Regions from separate parts of the Variovorax sp. 38R genome, predicted to be linked through region 2. Evidence: riboswitches for the same ligand, from Rfam matches in the RefSeq annotation. Region 2 holds a riboswitch; each other region holds the start of a gene.

Region 1 (7,716 bases), 800 kb from region 2:
CGGGCACCGCGATGGCGACCACCACGGTGAGCAGGCTGCCGCCGAACAACGCCACGAGGCTGATCGCGAACAGGATGCCGGGGATGGCCATGACGCCGTCCATCAGCCGCATGATCACGCTGTCGATGCGGCGAAAGTAGCCGCCCAGCAGGCCCACGAGCATGCCGAGCACCATGGCGAGCGCGGCCACGGCCACGCCCACCGTGAGCGACACGCGCGCGCCGTACAGCGTGCGGCTCCAGATGTCGCGCCCCAGGCTGTCGGTGCCCATCACGAACAGATGCTCGAAGGTGTCGCCGGCCAGGCTGTTGAACTCGCCGCGCGTGCCGGGCATGAGGTTGCCGCTGCCGGGGTCGATGGCCGTGGGGTCGATGGTGCCGAGCCACGGCGCGGCCAGCGACATCAGCACGAGCAGCAGCAGCACGCTGCCGCCCGCGCGCACCGACCAGTCGGCCAGGATGCGCGTGAGCAGCGAGCGGCGTTGCGGCGGTGCCAGCGGTTCGATGGCGATGTCCGGCACAACTGCTGCGGCTCCGGCTGCTGCGGCGGCCGACATGGAAAGGGTCGAATCGGTCATGGTGTTTCCGTTCACTTCGTTCAGTACCGGATGCGGGGGTCGAACACCAGGTAGCTCAGGTCGATCAGCAGATTGATGAGCACGTAGATGACGGAGAAGAACAGCGTGATGCCCTGGATCAACGGGAAGTCGCGCGACAGCACCGCGTCGACCGTGAGCTGCCCGAGCCCCGGAATGGCGAACACCGTTTCGGTGACCACCACGCCGCCGATCAGCAGCGCAATGCCGATGCCGATGACCGTGACGATGGGAATGGCCGCGTTGGCGAGCGCGTGGCGCATCAGCAGCCGCGTCTCGGAGATGCCCTTGGCGCGCGCGGTGCGGATGTAGTCCTCGGTCATCGCCTCGGCCACGGCCGCACGCGTGACGCGCGCGATCAGCGCCACGTAGATGATCGACAGCGTGATCGACGGCAGGATCAGGTGCTTGAGCCACAGCAAAGGCCCCTGGCTCAGTCGCTGGTAGCCCTGCACCGGCAGCCACTGCAGGTGCAGCGCGAAGATCCAGATGAGCACGTAGCCGATCACGAACGCGGGGATCGAAAAGCCCATGACCGAGAAGCCCATCAGCATGCGGTCGAGCCAGCCGCCGTGGCGCCACGCCGCGAGCACGCCGAGCGGCACCGCGATGAGGATGGTGGCCACCAGCGTCACGGCCGCGAGCGACACCGTGGCCTCGATGCGCTGGCCGATCAGTTCGACCACCGTCTTCTTCATGAAGTACGACTCGCCGAGGTTGCCCTGCAGCAGCTGCGCGCTCCAGTGGAAGAACTGCACGGGCAGCGACTCGTTGAGCCCCAGCTGCTCGCGCACCTTGGCGATGTTCTCGCTGGTGCCGCTGTCGCCCACGATGGCGGCCGCGGGGTCGCCGGGCGCGAGCCGCAGCATCAGGAACACGATGAGCGCGACGATGACGAGCACCGGCACGGTCGAGAGAATGCGGCGTGCAAGAAAAAGCAGCATGGTGACTCCCGGGTCCGGCCGCGTCAGTTCTTCTTCAGGTTCCAGAACACGGCGACCGGCGAGCGCACCACGCCGCTCACCACGCCCTTGCGGTAGGCCGTGAGCGGCTTGTACTCGCCGATGGGTGCGTAGATGCCGGTGTCGTACACGCGCTGCTGGATGGCGGTGGCCAGCTCCTTGCGTTGGGGTTCGTCGCTGCTGGCAAGGAAGTCGGACTTGAGCTGCTCCAGCTTGTCGTCGGTGGCCCAGCCGAACCAGCCCTTCTCGCCATTGCCCGTGAGCGGCGCGAAGAACATCGGGTTCATGTTGTCGGCAATGCCCCAGCCGGTGATGAAGAGGTTCCAGCCGCCCTTGTCGACCGGATCTTTCTTCGCGCGGCGCGTGACCAGCGTGGGCCAGTCCATCGACTGCATGTCGACGTTGAAGCCGGCCTGCTTGAGCAGCTGCGCCATCACCGGCGGAAACTTGTTGAGCACCGCGAAGTCGGCCGGGTACATCAGCACCACGGGCTTGCCGTCATACCCTGCCTCCTTGAGCAGCGCCTTGGCTTTTTCGAACTGCGGCTTGCCGGTGAAGTAGCCCGTCTTGTCGGAGGCGAAGGCCGAGCCGCAGGGGTAGATCGATGCGCAGCCGTTGTACAGCTCCTTGTGCACCAGCTGGGCGCGCATCAGCGCCTCCTGGTTGATGGCCATGAAGGCCGCCTGCGCGATCTTCGGGTTGTCGAAGGGCGGGATCAGGTGGTTCAGGTGCAGCGCGAACGAGCCCTTCGACACGGGGCTGTCGAGCGTGATGGCGGGGTTGTTCTTGAGCGCGGTGTACTGCTCGGAGGGCACCCACTCGATCATGTCGACCTCGCCGTTGGCCAGCGCATTGGCCTGCGTCTGCGCGTCCTTCAGGACGATCCACTCCATGCGGTCGACGTACACGTTCTTGCCACCGGCCGTGCCCGACGGCGCCTCGGTGCGCGGCACGTATTTGGTGTTCTTCAGGTAGACGATCTTTTCGCCGGGGCGGTATTCGTCCTTCTTGAAGATGTAGGGGCCGGAGCCGGTGGCGTCGTCGATTTGCTTGTCGGCCGGTGTGGCCGCCACGCGCGCCGGCATGATGAAGGGCGGGTTCGACGACGGCTTGCTCAGCGCGTCGAGCACCATGCCGAAGGGCTCCTTGAAGACGAACCTGAAGCTGTTGGCATCGACCGCCTCGGTCTTGTCCAGGGCGGTGAACATCTTCTGGCCCAGGCCGTCGCGCTGGCCCCATCGCTTGAGCGATGCGAGCACGTCTTCCGGGGTGACGGGTTTGCCGTCATGGAAGGCCAGGCCCTTGCGCAGCGTGAAGGTCCAGGTCTTGCCGTCGGCGCTGGTCGTGTACTTGTCGACCATCTGCGGCAGCACCTTGCCCTGGGCGTCCACGCCGAAGAGCGTGTCGTACACCATGTAGCCGTGGTTGCGCGTGACGAAGGCGGTGGTCCAGATCGGGTCGAGGATCTTCAGGTCGGACTGCGGCACGAGGCGCAGCACCTTGCCGGTGTCCTGCGCGAAGGAGGAGGCCGCTGCCGCGGCCAGCAAGGCACCTGCGAACAGGGCTTTCAGTTGTCGTGTCTTCAGCATGGGTCAGTTCTCCGGTTGAAAAAAGAGGGGCGCGCGCGCGGGCAACGCCGGGGGCGCGGGCGTCGTGCGGCGGTGCGGGAAACAGGTCATGGAAAAGGCTCCGGAGCGAACACGGACACACCGCGCTCATCGCGCGGCGTGCCCCTGCTGTCCTTTTGCCTGAGAGATTCACCCTGCACGCACATCGCGCAGGGCTTGCCCCTTCGGCGGCTGCCCTCGGTCCCTGCAAGGGGGCCGGTCAGCGCTCTCCAGCGTTAGAAAAATCCAGTCTTGGGACCTGAGCGTTATGGGCTATCGCCTTCGGTAATGCACCAGCTCGACGCATCGAGCCAGGCATTTCTCCTGGATGCTTTCTTCAAAGCAGTTTGCGTGCCACGGAGTGGCATGGGCCGCGGCAGCGGGGTCATCGGGGTTTCTCCGACCGCGCCCGGGCTCGACCGGGCGACAATGGGGGGCTCCGGCGAAAGTCCATTTCGCCCAATGAAATTTCAGCCCTCTCGACAACCCAGAACCTACGGAAGCAAGCGCATGAGCACGAAGCAACCCACCATCGTCTACACCCTCACCGACGAGGCGCCGCTGCTGGCGACCTACGCCTTCCTGCCCATCGTGCGCGCCTTCACCGCGCCGGCCGGCATCAACGTGACGACGAGCGACATCTCGGTGGCCGCCCGCGTCCTGGGCGAATTCCCCGAGTTCCTGAGCGACGACCAGAAGGTGCCCGACAACCTGGCCGAACTGGGCAAGCTCACGCTGCGGCCTGACGCCAACATCATCAAGCTGCCCAACATCAGCGCCTCGGTGTCGCAGCTCAAGTCGGCCATCAAGGAACTGCAGGGCAAGGGCTACAAGATTCCCGACTACCCGGAGAACCCGACCTCGGACGAGGACAAGGACATCCGCACGCGCTACAACAAGTGCACCGGCAGCGCCGTGAACCCCGTGCTGCGTGAAGGCAACTCCGACCGCCGCGCGCCCCGCGCCGTGAAGGAATACGCCCGCAAGAACCCGCACAGCATGGCCGAGTGGAGCCAGGCCTCGCGCTCGCACGTCTCGCACATGCACGGCGGCGACTTCTATCACGGCGAAAAGTCCATGACCCTGGACCGCGCGCGCAACGTCAAGATGGAGCTGATCACCAAGAGTGGCAAGACCATCGTGCTCAAGCCCAAGGTCGCCCTGCTCGACCGCGAGATCATCGACTCCATGTTCATGAGCAAGAAGGCCCTGCTGGCCTTCTATGAAAAGGAAATCGAAGACGCGCACAAGACCGGCGTCATGTTCTCGCTGCACGTGAAGGCGACCATGATGAAGGTCTCGCACCCCATCGTGTTCGGCCACTGCGTGAAGATCTTCTACAAGGAAGCCTTCGAGAAACACGGCAAGCTGTTCGACGAGCTGGGCATCAACGTCAACAACGGCATGGTCGACCTGTACAACAAGATCGCCACGCTGCCCCAGAGCACGCAAGACGAGATCAAGCGCGACCTGCACGCCTGCCACGAAGGCCGCCCCGAGCTGGCTATGGTCGACTCGGCCAAGGGCATCACCAACTTCCACTCGCCCAACGACGTGATCGTCGATGCATCCATGCCCGCCATGATCCGCAACGGCGGCAAGATGTGGGGCGCCGACGGCCGCCTGAAGGACGTCAAGGCCGTGATGCCCGAATCGACCTTCGCCCGCATCTACCAGGAGATCATCAACTTCTGCAAGTGGCACGGCGCCTTCGACCCCAAGACCATGGGCACCGTGCCCAACGTCGGCCTCATGGCCCAGAAGGCCGAAGAGTACGGCTCGCACGACAAGACCTTCGAGATCGCCGAAGACGGCATCGCCAACATCACCGACCTGGACACCGGCGAAGTGCTGATGAGCGAAGACGTCGAAAAGGGCGACATCTGGCGCATGTGCCAGGTCAAGGACGCCGCCATTCGCGACTGGGTGAAGCTGGCCGTCAACCGCGCACGCAACTCCGGCATGCCGGTCGTGTTCTGGCTCGACGCCTACCGTCCGCACGAGGCGCAGCTGATCACCAAGGTCAAGATGTACCTGCACGAGCACGACACCACGGGCTTGGACATCCAGATCATGAGCCAGGTGCGTGCCATGCGTTACACGCTGGAGCGCGTCGTGCGCGGCCTGGACACCATCAGCGCCACCGGCAACATCCTGCGCGACTACCTGACCGACCTGTTCCCCATCATGGAACTGGGTACCTCGGCCAAGATGCTGTCGATCGTGCCCCTGATGGCCGGCGGCGGCATGTATGAAACCGGCGCGGGCGGCTCGGCCCCCAAGCACGTGCAGCAGCTGGTGGAAGAAAACCACCTGCGCTGGGACTCGCTCGGCGAATTCCTCGCGCTGGCCGTGAGCCTGGAGGACCTGGGCCTGAAGACCGGCAACGCGCAAGCCAAGATCCTGTCCAAGACGCTCGACGCGGCCACGGGCCAGCTGCTCGACAACAACAAGAACCCGTCGCCCAAGACCGGTCAGTTGGACAACCGCGGCAGCCAGTTCTACCTGGCCATGTACTGGGCCCAGGAACTCGCCGCGCAGACCGAGGACAAGGACCTGCAAGCCAAGTTCAAGAAGCTCGCCGAGGCGCTCACCGCCAACGAGAAGAAGATCGTCGACGAACTCGCGGCCGTGCAGGGCAAGCCCGTGGACATCGGCGGTTACTACCTGGCCGACCCGAAGAAGTACGAAGCCGTGATGCGCCCGAGCGCCACGCTGAACGCGGTGCTGGCACCGGCGGTCTGATCGCGCTGTGCCTGCGCCTTCCGGGTCTGTGCTGACCCGGAAGCCTTCCTACCAACGGCCTGTTGCTCGCGCGGCAGGCCGTTTGTCTTTGCATCTTCCATCGCACAGCGCGAGACTAGACTGCGATTCCCCGCCCCACTCACTGCAAGAGAAAAGAAAGGCAGGCCCCTCATGAAACTCCGTCTGCTTGCTGCAGCTGCCGCCTCGACCCTGCTCGCGGCCGTTGGCGGCGCCCACGCCCAGAGCAACTGCGACACGCTGCGCGCCGAGATCGAGGCCAAGATCGCCGCGTCGGGCGTCACCAATTTCAGCGTCGTCACCGTCGATGCCGCCGCCACGGCGAGCGGCCAGGTCGTGGGCAGCTGCGACCTCGGCACCAAAAAGATCGTCTATCAGCGCGAAGGCGGTGCGGCCTCGCCGCCCCCGGCCTCCACGTCGGCCCCCGCGCCACGCGGCGCGCCCCTGCTCACCGAGTGCAAGGACGGCTCGGTGTCCATGGGCGGCACCTGCAAGCCCTGAGCGCAGGGCAGCATCCCGTGATCTGGCCCGCCCTGCGCCTCTTCTTCGGCCTGTTGACCCTGTTGGCGATCGGCTGGCAGCTGACGATCCATGTCCGCATGGGCTTCAACGTCGTCAACTTCTTCAGCTTCTTCACCAACCTCTCGAACCTGTTCGCGGCGATCGTGCTGGTGCTCGGCGCGCGCCGCCTCTGGCAGCCAGCGTCTACAGGGCCCGACGAAGGGCTGCGCGCCATGTCGGCCGTGAACATGGTGGTGGTCGGCATCGTCTTCTCGCTGCTGCTGCGCGACGTCGACCTCGGCGCGCTGCGACCGTGGATCAACACGCTGCTGCACCACGTGATGCCGTGTGTCGTGCTGCTCGACTGGCTGCTGCAGCCGCCGCGCACGCGGCTCGGCAGCCGGCAGCTGCTGTGGATACTCGTCGTCCCGATGGTCTACCTGGCCTACACGCTGGCGCGCGGCAGCAGCACCGGCTGGTATCCCTACCCCTTCCTCAACCCCGCCAATGTGGGCGGCTACGGCGGCGTGGCCGTCTATGCGGCAGGCATCGCGCTGACCTTCGGGATGGCGGGATGGGGGTTGTTGGCGTTGGGGAACCGGCTGGGGCAGCGCAGCGCGGAAGGCTGACGGCGCTGTCAGCGCGCTGTGCCGAGGCCCTCGCACAGGCCTTCAATGTCGGCGTGCAACATGCCGAGTGAAGCGATCGCGAACCGCTGAAGCGATGCGCGATCGGTCGCACTGAAGAACGATGCAGCACCAGCCGACGGATGCGCTTCATCGCGTCGATCTTCATCCCACGCGAGCAACTGCATCAACGTGTGCGCGCCCTGCACCACGTCGCGCGCATCGCCGAGGAACACGGCGTACTGCCGCTCCTTGGGGTCGAGTCCCTGCACGGGATCCAGACAAAGGGGTTGAATTGCGCACTGTCATGCGCAGTGCTCGATGACTTGGCCATGTGGGCCCTTCCTCGCATTTTTGCTGTTGCTACAACCGCAACCACGCTGCGAAGCGAGGACGGCGGCTCGAATGCCGCGATTCTTCAGGCTGCTAAACCCGGCCCCGCTCATCACGAGGCGACTGGAATGTAAAGGCGGGGTGGGCTCGCGTCAATCGCTCTTCGAGCGCTGCTCCTCGCATCGCACATCTTGGGTCATGCCAGTGCTGATCCGAAGTTCCAGTTTCCTTCGTTCGGCATTCCATTCAACTGCGGTCTGCTCCGTATCGAGCAGCACGCTCGATGCGACCGAATCGTGGATCCAGCGCGTACTGTCGCTCAGGCCCTG
Region 2 (7,716 bases):
GCTTGCGCCAGGCCATCGGGACTCGGCTGCACCGCGTACTGCAGGTTCATGCCCCACTGGCTGCCATCGCCCAGCAACTGCTGAAAGCGCGGTGTGTCCTGCGGCGTGCTGATGATCAGGATGTCACGCATGCCGCCGAGCATCAGCGTGCTCAGCGGGTAATAGATCATCGGCTTGTCGTACACCGGCAGGAGCTGCTTGCTCATGGCGAGCGTGGCGGGGTGCAGGCGGGTGCCGGAGCCGCCGGCGAGGATGATGCCTTTGCGTTGCGTCATGGGGGTCTTCTTCTGTTGGGGCCGGAAAAATCAGTCGGTCGTCAGAGCGTCTCGCGCAGCATGCGCGCGACGCCTTCCTGCCAGGGCGGCAGGCGCAGGCCGAAGGTGGTCTGCAGCTTGGTGGTGTCGAGCCGCGAGTTGTGCGGCCGCGTCGCGGGCGTCGGGAAGGCGCTGGTGGGCACGGCTTCCACGGCCTGCGGGCCGGCCTTGAGTTCGACGCCGGCTTGCTGCGCCATCTCGAGCACGAAGCGCGCGTAGCCGTGCCAACTGGTCTCGCCACCGGCGATGGCGTGGTACAGCCCGGCCTTGGTCGGGTCTTGCAGCGTGGCGCGAATGGCGTGCGCGGTGATGTCGGCCAGCAGCTCGGCGCCGGTGGGGGCACCGAACTGGTCGTCGATGACGGTCAGCTTGTCGCGCTCCTTGGCCAGGCGCAGCATGGTCTTGGCGAAGTTGCCGCCGCGTGCCGCATACACCCAGCTGGTTCGGAAGATCAGGTGCTTCGCGCAGTGCTTGGCGACCAGCTGCTCGCCTTCGAGCTTGGTCTGGCCGTACACGCTGAGCGGGCCGGTCGCGTCGTCTTCTTTCCAGGGGCGAGTGCCGCTGCCGTCGAAGACGTAGTCGGTGGAGTAATGCACCATGAGCGCGCCGATCTGCTGCGCGGCCTCGGCCACCACGCCGGGCGAGGTGGCGTTGAGCTTGCGCGCAAAGTCGGGCTCGCTCTCGGCCTTGTCGACGGCGGTGTGTGCGGCGGCATTGACGATGACGTCAGGGCGCACGGCCAGCACCGTCTCGGCCAGCTGCTCGGGACGGCTGAAGTCGGCGTGGAAGTCGGTGCTGTCGAAATCCAGCGCGACCAGTTCGCCGAGCGGCGCAAGGCTGCGCTGCAGCTCCCAGCCGACCTGTCCGCCCTTGCCAAGCAGCAGCAGCTTCATGCGGCGGCCTTCGCCGTCGTGGCGTCGTACTGCTTCTCGACCCACTCGCGGTACGCGCCGCTTTGCACGTTGCGCACCCACTCGCCGTTCGCGAGGTACCACTCGACGGTCTTGCGGATGCCGGTGCCGAAGGTCTCGGCGGGCTTCCAGCCAAGCTCGGCCTCGAGCTTGCGCGCATCGATGGCGTAGCGGCGGTCGTGGCCCGGGCGGTCCGTGACGTAGGTGATCTGTTCCTTGTACGGCTTGCCGTCGGCGCGCGGGCTCAGCTCGTCGAGCAGCGCACACACGGTGTTGACGATCTCGATGTTGGGCTTCTCGTTCCAGCCGCCGACGTTGTAGGTCTCGCCGAGCCGGCCGGCTTCGAGCACGCGGCGGATGGCGCTGCAGTGGTCCTTCACGTAGAGCCAGTCGCGCACCTGCATGCCGTCGCCGTACACGGGCAGGTTCTTGCCAGCCAGTGCATTGACGATCATCAGCGGGATCAGCTTCTCGGGGAAGTGGAACGGGCCGTAGTTGTTCGAGCAGTTGGTGGTGACCACCGGCAGGCCGTAGGTGTGGTGCCAGGCGCGCACGAGGTGGTCGCTGGCGGCCTTGCTGGCCGAGTACGGGCTGTTGGGCTCGTACTTGTTCTCTTCGGTGAAGGCCGGGTCGGTCTTGGAGAGCGAACCGTAGACCTCGTCGGTCGACACATGCAGGAAGCGGAAGGCCGCCTTCTGGTCGGCCGGCAGGGCGTTCCAGTAACCGCGCACCGACTCGAGCAGGCGGAAGGTGCCGAGCACGTTGGTCTGCACGAAGTCTTCCGGTCCGTGGATCGAGCGATCCACGTGCGATTCCGCGGCAAAGTTCACGACTGCGCGCGGTTTGTGTTCGGCCAGCAGGCGGTCGAGCAGCGCGCTGTCGCCGATGTCGCCTTGCACGAAGACGTGGTTCGCGTTGCCCTTGAGCGATGCGAGGGTCTCGAGGTTGCCTGCGTAGGTCAGCTTGTCGAGGTTCACGACGGGCTCGTCGCCCTGCGCGATCCAGTCGAGTACGAAATTGGCGCCAATGAAGCCTGCGCCGCCGGTAACCAGGATCATGGAGTCCCTCGCCTGTAGAAAAAAGTTTGCTTTACGGAAAATTAACAGTCAATTATCCCATCGGCGTGACCTGCGGATGTACAGGGCTTGGCCGGCTTGCGGGGCCCGCCTACAATCACAAACAATTGCAGGAGAGCGGGCCTCACGGAGGCCCTACCGAAGGCGCAAACTCCCATAAACGCTCAGGTCGGCCCGACGAAGTTCCAAGTGCAAACAAGGAACATCGGCAAGGGGTCAGTACTGCACTCATCGATACAGCCGTCTGGAGAGCCGCCACGCCATGTGGCGCACCGAAGGAGCAAACCCGCTGCGGGTGCAGCAGGGTGAATCTCTCAGGTACCGAGGACAGGGGGAGCGGCAACTTGGACATCGGTCGTCCGGTTGCTTGCTATTGGTTCAATAGCACTCCACGCCCGCCGTTCAAGCGCTGCAAACTCAAAGGTACTTGCAATGCGTGTGATCGTTCTTGGCGCCGGCCTGCTCGGCGTGACTTCGGCCTATTACCTCCAGCAACTCGGTCACGAGGTGACCGTGATCGATCGGCAGGCCACCCCGGCCGCCGAAACCAGCTTCGCCAACGGCGGCCAGATCTCGGTCAGCCATGCCGAACCGTGGGCCAATCCGAGCGCGCCGTTGAAGGTGCTGCAATGGCTCGGCAAGGAAGATGCGCCGCTGCTCTTCCGCATCCGCGCCGACATGCGCCAGTGGCTCTGGGGTCTGCAGTTTTTGCGCGAATGCACCCCCGCGCGCACCCGCCACAACATCGAACAGATCGTGCGTCTCGGTACATACAGCCGGGAAATGTTGCAGCAATTGCGTCGAGACACCGGCCTGAGCTATGACCAGCGCACGCAGGGCATCCTGCACTTCTATACGACGCAGAAAGAATTCGACGGCGCCCTCAAGCCTTCCGAGCAGATGCGCGCCCTGGGCTGCGAGCGCCTGGTCATCTCGGCCGACGAGGCCATCCGGATCGAACCCGCCCTCGCCCACATCCGCCCGCAACTCGCCGGCGCGACCTACACCGCCGAAGACGAGTCGGGCGACGCCAACCGTTTTGCGCGCGAGCTCGTGAAGCTGGCCGAAGCGGCCGGCGTGAGGTTCCTCATGAGCCACACCGTGACCGCGCTGCGCGAAGCCGGCGGCAGCATCGACCACATCGAGGCGACCGACAACGAAGGCCGCTTCCAGCGCATCCGCGGCGACGCCTTCGTGCTCGCGATGGGTTCGCTGAGCCCGCTGTACGCCGCGCCGCTGGGCATCCGCCTGCCGATTTACCCGGCCAAGGGCTACTCCGTGACGCTGCCCGTGAAGGACGCATCGAAGGCCCACCAGGTCTCGCTGACCGACGACGAATACAAGCTGGTGTTCTCGCGCTACACGTCCGAGTCGGGCGACCGCCTGCGCATCGCCGGCACGGCCGAACTCAACGGCTACGACCGCGACCTGAACCGCGTGCGCTGCGAAGCGATCGTGCGACGCGTCGAAGAACTCTTCCCCGGCGCCGGCGATACCGAGCGCGCGCAGTTCTGGACCGGCCTGCGCCCGGCCACGCCGAGCAACGTGCCGCTGATCGGCAAGACCAAGCTGCCGAACCTGTTCCTCAACACGGGCCACGGCACGCTCGGCTGGACGCACGCCTGCGGCTCGGGCAAGTCGATCGCGCGCATCGTGAGCGGGCTCGCGCCCGAGGTCGACTTCGCGTTCGCCGGCATGCCGGCGCCCGCGCCGCGCGCCGTGCAGCCCGCACTGGGCTGACACGACACGCACCCTCGGGTCACGCCTTGAACGTGACCCAGGGCTTGAGTCGCACGGCGCAGCGGATGAGCCCTGCGCTTTCCTGCGCGTCGATCACCGCGCCGATCGGCTTGTAGGCCTGCGGCGCCTCTTCGATGCGGCGCTCCTCGCGCAGCGTCACGCACTGCCAGCTGGCGTCCGCATCATCAGGTGCAGGCCGCATCGCGCGCACTTCCTGCCGCCGCATGCGCCGACCGGCGCCATGGCTGCACGACCACAGCCAGTCTTCATGGCCCAGCCCGGTCGCGAGGTACGAGTGATCGCCCATCGACCCCGGAATCAGCGCGAGGTCGCCCGCGTGCGCCGGCGTCGCGCCCTTGCGATGGATGTTCATGCCGTGCTCGCGCAGCACCACGTTGTGCGGCACGTCGACCACCAGCGTCGACGCCGTCGCGCCCAGCAGCTCGGCGAAGTCCTTGCGCACCAGCTCGGCCAGCACGACGCGGTTGGCCCACGCATAACGCGCGGCCACACCCATGGCCTCGAGGTATTCCTGCGCCAGCGGTCCGGCCAGACCGTACAGCCCGCTCTTCGGATGGCGCAGGCCCTGCGGCCACTCGGCCCGCGCGCGGTCCATCCAGCGGCCTCCGACATGGAACCCGATGTCGCGCGAACCGCTGTGGATCATCACGACGACCTCGCCGGCCTTGAGCCCCGCGCGGTACGCCGCGTGCCGGTCCATCACCTGGTCGACCACCTGCAGCTCGACGAAGTGATTGCCGCTGCCCGGCGTGCCGAGGCACGGGTCACGGAACACCTCGTGGCGCGCGCCGGTGTAGGCCGGCGGTGCGTGCCGCGACTGCCCGCCGAAGCTCGCGAGGCCGATGCACGCGCCGATCTCGGCCTGCAGCCGATCGCGGTCGCAAGAGGCCCAGAGCCCATCGCCGCGCACCGCGTCCAGGAACGCCGCCGGCCCTTCGTCGAACAGCGCGCGAAACGCCGCCGTGTGCACCGGCACGTCGCGCCCGTTGTCGAGCAGGCTGCGCGTGAGCCGCGCAAGCAGCTGCGTCTTGTGCGGCGCCACCTGGTCCAGCGTGAGGCCGGTGGTCAGCAGGCGCATGCCGCAGTTGATGTCGGTGCCGACCGCTGCGGGAATCACGAAGTCGCCATCGGTCGCGACGACGCTGCCCACCGGTGCGACCGAGCCCGGATGAAAGTCCGGCGTCGCGCAGGCCTTGCACACGCCGTGTTCGCCGTCGGGCGAGCGCACGCTGGCGAAGGCCAGCAGCTGGTTCACGGCTTTTTCTTCCAGCGGCAGGCTGTGCGGCAGAAGGACGGTCGCCTGCGCGGCCTCGTTGCGCAGGTGATAGATGCCGTCGCGGTAATCGACGGCGATGTTCGCGCGCGAAAAGGCGCGCTGGAGTCTCGAAAAATGACTGTGTGTGGGGCTGCCCATGGCTGCAATTCCATTCGGGGAAACCGTGTCGGTTTCCGGGCCCCGGTCACATCGCGTGGCGGGGCGAAAGAGATCGACCGCGTGCTTCGAGGCGCGCGGATCACTCTTTCTTGCAGCAGCAGAGATTCAAGAAAGCGGGCGAATTCTAGCGACGCGAGCCGCCTGCGAAAACTGCGCGCAGGCGCCGCGTCGTTTTTTCCCGTCAGTCCGGCGCCGTGAACACCGTCAGCACGCCGGTGTAGCCGTACAGGTGGTGGCGTGCGATTTCGCCGGCGGCGAAGAAGCCGACCAGCGGCACGTCGCCCAGCGCATGCCGCACGATCTGCAGCTCGGCGCCCGGTGCGCCGAAGTGCGGACCGCCGCGCCCTGAGCAGCTCACGTACACCGCGCCCGCGATGCGCCGCGCCGGATGCGGCGCGGCTTCGGCCTCGCCGGCCGCCACGGCGCGCGCGGTGGCCAGCGTCTGTTCTTCGGGCTCGAGCTCTTCGCGGATCTCGGCGCAGATGCGCATGAGGTCGGCGCGTGCCGCCTGCGCGTTGCGGCGGCAAAAGCTCAGCCGCATGCCGGCTTCGGCGTTGTCGGCGATGGCGATGCCGCGGCGCGTCGGATCGAGGCCGATGATGTGGCGCACCAGCACGTCGGCGCCCAGGTCGCCGGTGCGGCGCAGGCCGTCGCTGCCCGCGTCGGCCAGGCCGACCAGCGTGTTGCGCACGGCGTCGATGGCTTCCTGCGGGCGGTCGAGCGACACCTGCAGGTCGGCCAGCAGCACGTCGAGCGCCGGCTCGCCGTCGAGCGACAGCAGCAGGTTGCCGTCGGCCTCGGTGATCTCGCGCTCGCGCGCGCCGCCCGTGCGCAGCGGCTGGCAGCCCTGCGTGACGCGCGACACCAGCCGCACGCCCTCGCCGAACACCACACCCGACAGGCCGCCCGAGAACACACCGCCCGCCGCGCCGTGGCCGCGGATGTTGCCGTTGCCGCCGACCGCGAACTGCAGCGCCCCGCCGCGGCCGGACGAAAGTCCGCCGAACAGGTAGCCGGTGTCGGTACGGCCCGCCATCTCGCCGATGAGCTCGCCCAGGTCGGGCGTGGCGGGGTCGGCGTGCACAAGCGCGGTGTGCGCCTCGAAGCCGCTCATTTCAGAGCTGCCCAGCGGCGCCACGCCCGAGAACACGCGGTATTGGTCGCTCGGCAGCGCGCACAGCATCAGGCTCAGGCCGGGCTCGTCGAAGTACTCGGCGTTGTTGGCCGACACACCGATGCCGACGGTGCCCGACCAGTCGGTCACCTCCGGCAGTTCGGCGCTCAGGTGATCGAGGATCTCCTGCGCCTCGCTCGCGTAGTGGTCGGTGATGTACAGCAGCCCGAGCGTCGGGTTCGACGCGTAGTCGGGCAGCGCCATCTGCGCGCGCAATTGGGCCAGCACGAGGCCGGCGGCCATGCGCCATTGCGGGTGGGTGGCATGGCCGGTGGGAAACAGTTTCATGGTGCGTACCGACCCGTGCGTCGTCGTCTGAAGAGGTGGCTGTAAGACGTCAGCGCCGGCCGGAGGTTCGCTTGCGCGCGGCGGCGGACGTGGTTTTCTTGCGCGCGGCGGGCGCCGGCGCGGCTTTCTTTGCGGCGGTTTTCTTCGGTGCAGTCTTGGCGGCCGGCTTGCGCGCCGCCGTCACCTTGCCGATGGCCTGCTCCACGGCGTCGGCCAGCGGCTGCGCCATGGCCGGCACCTTGAGCTGCGCTGCGTCCTGCAGCGCCGTGCTCGCGATCTGCTGGAACTGCTCGGTGAGCGAGCCCCACCATTGCATCGGGTCGACCCCGCCGGCGGCACCGTTGGACGATGCGGACCTGGCGCGCGACTTCTTCTTCGGCGCCGGGGTTTCTTCTTCTGCTTCTTCCTCGGCCTCGTCGAACTCTTCTTCCTCTTCCTCGACGGCTTCCGGTTCGGGCCGGGCTGCCGGGGCCGGAGCAGCAGGGGCCGGCGCGGGCGCCATGGCCGCAGCCTGCTGGGTGAACGCGCTGGCGATGTCTTCCATCCGCACGTTCATGCCGCGCAGGGTCGACAGCGTCATCTTCTGCACCTCGAGCGCCTGAATGGTCGCCTTGAGCGCGTGGCCGTTCTGCTCGAGCCAGTACTGGACCGTCTTCAGTTCCTGGATGCGCTTGTCGACCTCTTCGACGCTCATGGTGGGCGCGACCCAGCTGGCGAGGCTGGGGATGCCGGGCACCGACCCGGAGCCCGCTGCGGC
Region 3 (7,716 bases), 2.0 Mb from region 2:
AGGCCCTTGGCGAGGATGGCGGTGAGCACGGCCACGCGCTGCGCGATGCGCGTGAGGCCGTCGGGGCCGTGGTACACGGCGTACATGCTGGCGACCACGGCCGGCAGCACCTGCGCGGTGCAGATGTTCGACGTGGCTTTTTCGCGGCGGATGTGCTGCTCGCGCGTCTGCAGCGCGAGGCGGTAGGCGGGCTGGCCGTGCGTGTCGACGCTCACGCCGACGAGGCGGCCGGGCAGCGAGCGCTTGAACGAATCGCGGCAGGCCAGGTAGGCGGCGTGCGGGCCGCCGTTGCACAGCGGCATGCCGAAGCGCTGCGTGGTGCCGCAGACGATGTCGGCATCGAACTCGCCGGGGGCGACCAAGAGCGTCAGCGCCAGCAGGTCGGCCGCGACGATGAAGGCGGCGTCGCACTGGTGCGCGTGGCCCGCGAGCGGGCGCAGGTCGTGCACGTGGCCGGTGGTGGCGGGGTACTGCGCGAGCACGCCGAAGAACTCACCGCTCACCATCAGGTGCGGCAGCGTTTCCGACACGGTGCTCACCTTCACCTCGATGCCCAGCGGCGCGGCGCGGGTCTTGATGACCTCGATGGTCTGCGGGTGGCAGTCACCCGACACCAGGAACACGTTGCTCTTGCTTTTCACGCTGCGCTTGGCGAGCGTCATGGCCTCGGCGGCGGCCGTGGCCTCGTCGAGCATCGACGCGTTGGCGATGGCCATGCCCGTGAGGTCGCACACCATCGTCTGGAAGTTGAGCAGGGCTTCCATGCGACCCTGCGAGATCTCGGCCTGGTAGGGCGTGTAGGCCGTGTACCAGGCGGGGTTCTCCAGGATGTTGCGCAGGATCACGCCCGGTGTGTGCGTGCCGTAGTAGCCCTGGCCGATGAAGCTCTTGAACACCTTGTTCTTCGACGCCAGCGTCTTCAGCTCGGCCAGCGCGTCGGCTTCGGTCACCGGCGCGGGCAGGCGCATCGGCCGGGCACGGCGGATGGCCGCCGGCACGATGCCGTCGATGAGCTCCGCGCGCGTTTCCGAGCCGATCACCGGCAGCATGCGCGCCTCGTCCGCTGCATCGATGCCGATGTGGCGGGCGAGGAATTCTTCGGCGTTCTCCAGGGCTTGCAAAGAGGGAAGGGCGGGAATCGGCATGGCGGTGAGGGCTCGGGGGAAGAAGGAACGAAGGTGGCTGAAGACTCAGCGGATCAGGACTCGGCGGCGAACTTGTCGTAGGACGCTGCGTCGAGCAGGGCGTCGAGCTGTGCGGGCTCGCTCAGCTTGACCTTGAAGAACCAGCCGGAGGCCAGCGGGTCGCTGTTGGCCAGCGACGGGTCGGCGCGCAGCGCTTCGTTCACTTCGGTGATCTCGCCCGACACGGGCATGAACACATCGGCGGCGGCCTTGACCGACTCGACCACACCGGCGACTTCGCCCTGTGCGAAGGTCTTGCCGACTTCGGGCAGGTCGACGAACACCACGTCGCCCAGCGCGTCCTGCGCATGCACGGTGATGCCCACGGTGGCGGCGCCGCCTTCGGCCGCCACCCATTCGTGGTCCTTGGTGTATTTGATGCTCATGAAAAAACTCCTCGTGGAAAAAATGGAATCGGGGTGCAGAGCCTAGCCGGGTCTGCGGTGTTCAGTGGTGGTCAGCCGCGGTAGTAGCGCGTCGGCACGAAAGGCATCGTCGACACCTCCATCGGCACCGGCTTGCCGCGCACGATGGCCTGCACGCGCGTGCCGGGTTCGGCAAAGGCGGCGGCCACGTAGCCCATGGCCACGCAGCGGTCGGCCGTGGGACCGAGTAGGCCGCTGGTGACGGTGCCGATGTCATGGCCTTCGAGCGACTGCAGCAGCGTGCCGTCGCGCACCGGAATGCGTTCCAGCGCCACCAGGCCGACGCGCTTGCGCGTGAGCGTCTCGTGGTCGGTGTGGCCGGCCGCGCCCGAGGCGACGGCCGCCAGCTGGGCCAGCACCTTGGCTGCGCCCGGGAAGCCGCCTTCGCGCGCGCCGCCCGCGCGGCGCACCTTCTGGATCGCCCAGTTGAGCGAGGCTTCGACCGGGGTGGTGGTGGTGTCGATGTCGTTGCCGTACAGGCACAGGCCGGCTTCGAGCCGCAGCGAGTTGCGCGCGCCCAGGCCGACGGGTTTCACTTCGGGCTGCGCGAGCAGCAGGCGGGCGAGGGCGTCGGCGTCCTTGCCGGCCACCGAGATCTCGAAGCCGTCTTCGCCGGTGTAGCCGCTGCGGGTGACGAAAGCGGCAATGCCGCCGATCTGCACCGCGCCGCCGGTCATGAACACGAAACGTTCGATGCCGGGCGACAGCCGTGCCAGCGTGGCCGCGGCCTGCGGGCCCTGCAGCGCCAGCAGGGCGTGGTCGGGCAGGGGCTGCACTTCGCAGCGCGCGCCGATCTTGTCCTGGATGTGGGCGATGTCGGCCACCTTGCAGGCGCCGTTCACGATCACGAAGATCGAGCCGTGGCCTTCATTGAAGAACATCAGGTCGTCGAGGATGCCGCCTTCGTCGTTCAGCAGCAGGCCGTAGCGCTGCTTGCCGGCGGGCAGGTCGACCACGTCGACGGGCATCAGGGTTTCGAAGGCGGCGGCGGCGTCGGGGCCGACGAGACGCAGCTGGCCCATGTGCGAGATGTCGAACAGGCCGGCCGCATCGCGCGTGTGCTTGTGCTCGGCCATCAGGCCGGCGGGGTACTGGACCGGCATCGAATAGCCCGCAAAGGGCACCATGCGGGCGCCCAGCTCGACGTGGAGGTCGTACAGCGGTGTCTTGAGAAGTTGGGCGTCGGAGGAAGCGGAAGAAGCAGCCACGGGGCACTCCAAAGGGGCAGTCGAAATCCATGGCTGCAACGCCATGGGCCACCCCTGCTGTCCGCTTTACCTGAGAGATTCGCCCCACGATCGGGGTTTGCTCCTTCGGTGGGCCGCATGCAATGCCACGGCCTCTCTCCAGCAAGGAAACGCCGGTGGTTGCCGGCGTCTTGTCAGTCCTTTTGCCTGAGCGTTCGGGGAACCCCTGCGCCTTCGGCGGCCCCGTCGCGCGGGGCTCTCTCCTGACCCGGCGAGTGTAGTGGATCGCGGGGCCGGGGCTGGTGTCGAAGTGCTCGTGGGGGCCTCAGGTGTGGCAGCACCCCAGCGCCTGGGACGCTCTCAGTTGGGAGAGCGGCTTGGCGGAAGCGACCGCCACGGGAATGGCATCGGCCTCGCCATTCAGCACCAGGTGCTTGAACCGTTCCCAATCGAACAAGGTGCCCGGATCGGTGCGGCGATCCGGGTCCAGCTTGGCGTGCGAGACCACGTGGGCGAGGTTGGGGTACTTGGCCCAGCAGTGGCGAACGATGCGCGCCGTGATTTCGACTTGCCAGTCGGAGAAGGGGTCGAGTTTCTGCTTGTTCACGACCTCGATGCCCAGCGACCAGTGGTTGACGCGCTTGGCGCCGTCGTTCACATCGGGGTGCGAGGCCGCATTGCGCACGTGCCATGCCGCGAGCGCCTCCGGCACGCAGGCCCAGACGAGTTCACCGTGCTGGGGTTCGTCCTCATCGGGAACCAGCCAGTGGAACGAAGCCGCATCCGTCGGTTTTTTCATGACCGAGATGGCGCCGGAAGACGATCCGCCGGCCGTGGCATGGATGACCACCGTGGTGATGCCCATGATCGGATCGACCGACCGCTTCGTGGTGCACGTCGGCCAGTAGGGCTGGACGCCGGGGTACCAGGGCTCGTTGAGGGAGACTTCGCCCGGTCGTCTCGACTTGGGAAGCGTGAAGTGATAGCTCTGCGGATTTGGCATGCTGAACCTCCTTGTTTTGGGAGTTGGGTTCTAGCAAGCAGCCCCGGGGGCCCGCGTCCCCTGGTTGAGGGATGGCGACCCGTGGCCGCCAGGTTCAGTGCACGGTTTCGGCCAGCGGCAGCAGCTTGTCGATGCGCTCGCGCAGCGAGTCGGCGCGCTCGGGGCCGGCGGCTTTCTCGATCTCGGAGAGCATGAGCGCGGCGATGGTGAGCATGGCCTCGCGGTCGCGCGCCTCACGCAGGGCGTCGCGCATCTGGTTGGCGAAGCGCGGGTCGCGGCGCACGAACATGCGCTCGCAGATGTCGAACAGGAACATGCGCGTGGTGGCCAGCGAGCGCTTGCCGTCGAAGCTGTCGGCCGACGTGGCGACCTGGATCGGCTCGGCCGCCGGGACGGGCGTGGGGGCCGGCGCAGGTTGAGCGACGACCGGTCGCGCATCCTGCAGGTAGCCCCGCTGCATCAGCCCCTGGATCGCCTGCTCGGCCTCGACGCGGCTGGGGAACAGCGGACTGAAGTCGGTCAGCGAGCGCCGGCCGTCGGCCATGAGCAGCAGGGCGCGCTCACGTTGGCTGAGCGTGCGCTGCCCGGCCTGGAGTTCGTCGCGTGCCTTCTCGGTCTTGGTGGGAAACATGGCGGCCACAGCTTTCGGAGGTCGAAGGCTGCAGCATCGTTGCAAGTGGTGACACCTTCGTGAACCATTTGCCTACAGAGGGCATGCTGACGCGCGTCAGTTGCCCGCGCTGCTTTCCTTGCGGATCAGCCAGCGCGTGCCCACGCGCTGCAACTCGAGCGTCTTGCGGTCGGTTTCGGTCAGCGCATCGGCACGGTAGACCTGCCGGAACTCCGCACTGGCCGACGTGCCCTGGATGCTGATCACCAGCCCCTCGATGCCCACGCTGATGCGCGACTTGCCCGTGATGCGGGTGCGCCGGTCGGCCTCCCAGCGTTCGCGTGTCTGGCTGCGCGCGGGGGTGAAGTCGGGCGCGTAGGCGGCAAGGTAGCGCTCCACGTCGCGGGCGGACCAGGCCGCAGCCCAGGCGCGCACGGCGGTTTCCACTTCGGCGAGGGTGGCGACGGGGTTGGCCGAAATGACGGGTGCTGCCGCAGACGACGGCACAGGCGCAGCGGCCGGCGTGGCCGCGAAACCGGCCGTGGCCAGCAGGCCGGCGGCGGCGAGGCTGCAACCTTGGGCGGCGATTCGATGCATGGCGTCCTTGTTCCTTCTTCGGGTCTGTCAGGCTCGACGTCGAAGCTTGCATTGATTCTGGCAGTGAAAGAGGGCGCGTGCGGCGTCGAATCGCCTCCGGATTCCGGTGGGTCTGCGGCTCGGGGCGCGGGGCAGAACTCAGGCCGCAGCAGCCTCGCCCGCCATCACCTGCACCGTGCGGTTGCGAAGCCGCAAGGCCAGCACGGTCGCGACGCACAGCACGCACAGCACCACCGTGAGCGTCACGCCGAGCCCGCGCGCGTCCGACAGCAGGCCGAACAGCGGCGACACCAGCCCGCCGACCGAGAGCGCGAGGCCGAGCGTGATGCCGCTGGCCGTGGCCGGGTTGCGCGGCAGGTAGTCCTGCGCGAGCGTCACCTGCGCGGCGAAGGGCAGGAACATGCTCATGCCGAGCCACGCGGTGCAGGCCAGCGCCGCGGCGGGCGTCGAGGCGAGCACGAGACCCGCCATCGCCGGCAACGCGAGCAAATAGCCGCAGCGGATCGTGCCCATGCGCCCGATGCGGTCGCCGAGCCAGCCGCCGGCCAGCGTGCCGACGGCCCCTGCGGCGGTGAAGGCGGTGAGCGCCGCGGCGCCCTGGAAGGTGGTGCCGTGCAGGTCGCGCGTGATGCGCAGCGACAGCATCGACAGCACCGTGACGTAAGGGATCGACCAGCCCACGATGGTCGCGACCAGCAGGCTGAAGGCGCGCCAGTCGTTGTGCGGTTTCAGCACCTGGGCGCGGGCCTGTGCGGCGCGCGCCGCCGCGGCGGCCGCGTGGCTGGCGACGGCACCGCGCCGCGCGTTCACCGCGACCCACACCACGCCCATCGCCACCGCAGGAATGCCCAGCAGGTAGCTGCGCGACAGGCTGCCGCCGCCCACCACCGTGGCCGCCAGCACGGGCGCGAACGAGGCGCCGATGGTGCCGCCCACCGAGAACACGCTCATCGCTTTCTGCGAAGCGCCGCCGGCCGCGCGCGCGGCCACGGTGGCGGGCGGGTGGTAGGCCGCGATGCCCAGCCCGCACAGCGCGACCGCGATCCAGGTCAGCAGGTAGCTCTGGCTCAGGCCCGCCAGCACCACGCCCAGCGCCGCCACCAGGAAGCCCACGGGCACGAGCCAGGCGCGCGGGTGGCGGTCGGCGTACAGGCCGAACAGCGGCTGCACCACGCTCGACAGCCCGGTGGCCGCCAGCATCAGGCCGCTCACGGCCGTGTAGCTGTAGCCGCGCTCCAGCACCATGAAGGGCAGCAGCGCGGGCACGAGGCCCTGGTAGAGGTCGTTGACGGCATGGGTGCCGGTGAGCAGCCCGAGTCGGCGCGTGTTCATGCGATGGCTTCTTTCTTCGATGTCCGGTTTGAGAAAAAGGGAGGAAAAGCCATCGTAGGAAGACACGGAAAGATGTTCTCGCTACGAATGTGCAAACATCGTCGTGAAATGGACAAACTGAACTTGCGCCCCGAAGAAGGCGAATCGACCCCGCGCGCCGTGGCCGTGCTCGCCACCGATCCGGCGGGCGATGCCTTCATTCCGCCGCATGCGCACCGCCGCGGCCAGCTCATCCATGCGATTTCGGGCGTGATGATGGTCAGCGCCGCGGCCGGCAGCTGGGTGGTGCCGCCGGGGCGCGGCGTCTGGGTGCCGCCGGGCATGACGCACCAGATCCGCATGGCGGGCGAGGTGCAGATGCGCACCGTCTTCGTCGAGCCTGGCACGCGCGCCGACCCGGGCACCGACTGCCGCGTGATCCATGTGGGGGCGCTGCTGCGCGAACTGATCGTGGCGGCCGTGTCGCTGCCACTGGACTACGCGCCGGGTGGGCGCGACGAGCGCGTCATGGAGCTGATCCTCGACGAGATCGAGGCCGCGCCCGCGCTGTCGTTGCATGTGCCGATGCCGCGCCACGCGCGCCTGGCCGCGCTGTGCGAGGCGCTGATCCGCGACCCCGCGCAGCCCGCCACGCTCGACGGCTGGGCCGCGCAGCTGCACATGAACGCGCGCACGCTGGCGCGGCTGTTCGAACGCGAGACCGGCATGACCTTCGGCGCGTGGTGCCGAAAGGCGCGGCTGCTGCTGAGCCTGCCGCGGCTGGCCGCGGGCGCGTCGATCCTGGAGGTGGCGCTGGCGCACGGCTACGAGAGCCCGAGCGCTTTCACCGCGATGTTCCGCCGCACGCTCGGCATGCCGCCGAGCCAGTACCTGCAGCAGGAACCGAAGCGCTGAAACGACACGGCGGGCGGCCCGTGAAGGCCGCCCGCCGTGTGCGGGTGGGCGTGGCGCCGCGCGGCTACCGGCTGTAGACCAGGTCGCGCAGCGACAGCGAGACCCAGGGCACGTAGGTGATGACCATCAGGCAGGCCAGGATCACCAGCACGAACGGGATCAGGTGTCTCACGATCCGGTCGAGCGAGATGCGCGCCACCGTACAGGCCGCGAACAGGTTCACGCCGAAGGGCGGAGTGATCATGCCCAGCGCCAGGTTCACCACCATGATCAGGCCGAAGTGCACCGGGTCGATGCCGAAGTGCACCGCCACCGGCGCAAGGATCGGCGCCAGAACGATGATGGCCGCGCTGGTCTCGATGAACATGCCGATCACGAACAGCGCCGCGTTCACGCCCAGCAGGAACATCGCGGGCGACTTCAGCACTTCCTGCAGCCAGTGGCCGATGGCGTCGGGCACGCCGGCGCGCGTGATCAGGAACGC

The links. Region 2 has a riboswitch for glycine ahead of IG196_RS02170 (D-amino acid dehydrogenase). Riboswitches for the same ligand answer to the same signal wherever they lie in the genome.
Region 1: it holds a riboswitch for glycine, as region 2 does, so the genes downstream of both, IG196_RS05790 (ABC transporter substrate-binding protein) here and IG196_RS02170 (D-amino acid dehydrogenase) in region 2, are expected to answer to the same signal.
Region 3: it holds a riboswitch for glycine, as region 2 does, so the genes downstream of both, gcvT (glycine cleavage system aminomethyltransferase GcvT) here and IG196_RS02170 (D-amino acid dehydrogenase) in region 2, are expected to answer to the same signal.

What each region holds. Positions count from the first base shown of each region.
Region 1 is NZ_CP062121.1:1,292,268-1,299,983, reverse strand. It holds gene IG196_RS05800 (ABC transporter permease) at 1-577, opposite strand, end outside; gene IG196_RS05795 (ABC transporter permease) at 598-1,539, opposite strand; gene IG196_RS05790 (ABC transporter substrate-binding protein) at 1,563-3,146, opposite strand; glycine riboswitch at 3,284-3,408, opposite strand; gene IG196_RS05785 (NADP-dependent isocitrate dehydrogenase) at 3,675-5,909, shown strand; gene IG196_RS05780 (DUF1161 domain-containing protein) at 6,081-6,428, shown strand; gene IG196_RS05775 (Pr6Pr family membrane protein) at 6,446-7,057, shown strand; gene IG196_RS05770 (hypothetical protein) at 7,066-7,326, opposite strand; gene IG196_RS05765 (hypothetical protein) at 7,540-7,716, opposite strand, start outside.
Region 2 is NZ_CP062121.1:495,429-503,144, reverse strand. It holds gene rfbA (glucose-1-phosphate thymidylyltransferase RfbA) at 1-275, opposite strand, end outside; gene rfbD (dTDP-4-dehydrorhamnose reductase) at 317-1,207, opposite strand; gene rfbB (dTDP-glucose 4,6-dehydratase) at 1,204-2,283, opposite strand; glycine riboswitch at 2,402-2,491, shown strand; glycine riboswitch at 2,536-2,642, shown strand; gene IG196_RS02170 (D-amino acid dehydrogenase) at 2,734-4,041, shown strand; gene IG196_RS02165 (RtcB family protein) at 4,061-5,476, opposite strand; gene IG196_RS02160 (FIST C-terminal domain-containing protein) at 5,679-6,959, opposite strand; gene IG196_RS02155 (PhaM family polyhydroxyalkanoate granule multifunctional regulatory protein) at 7,009-7,716, opposite strand, start outside.
Region 3 is NZ_CP062121.1:2,529,487-2,537,202, forward strand. It holds gene gcvP (aminomethyl-transferring glycine dehydrogenase) at 1-1,145, opposite strand, end outside; gene gcvH (glycine cleavage system protein GcvH) at 1,199-1,570, opposite strand; gene gcvT (glycine cleavage system aminomethyltransferase GcvT) at 1,642-2,817, opposite strand; glycine riboswitch at 2,865-2,969, opposite strand; glycine riboswitch at 2,986-3,072, opposite strand; gene IG196_RS11470 (N-acetylmuramoyl-L-alanine amidase) at 3,122-3,595, opposite strand; gene IG196_RS11475 (hypothetical protein) at 3,894-4,430, opposite strand; gene IG196_RS11480 (hypothetical protein) at 4,527-5,006, opposite strand; gene IG196_RS11485 (MFS transporter) at 5,145-6,338, opposite strand; gene IG196_RS11490 (AraC family transcriptional regulator) at 6,447-7,232, shown strand; gene IG196_RS11495 (TRAP transporter large permease) at 7,297-7,716, opposite strand, start outside.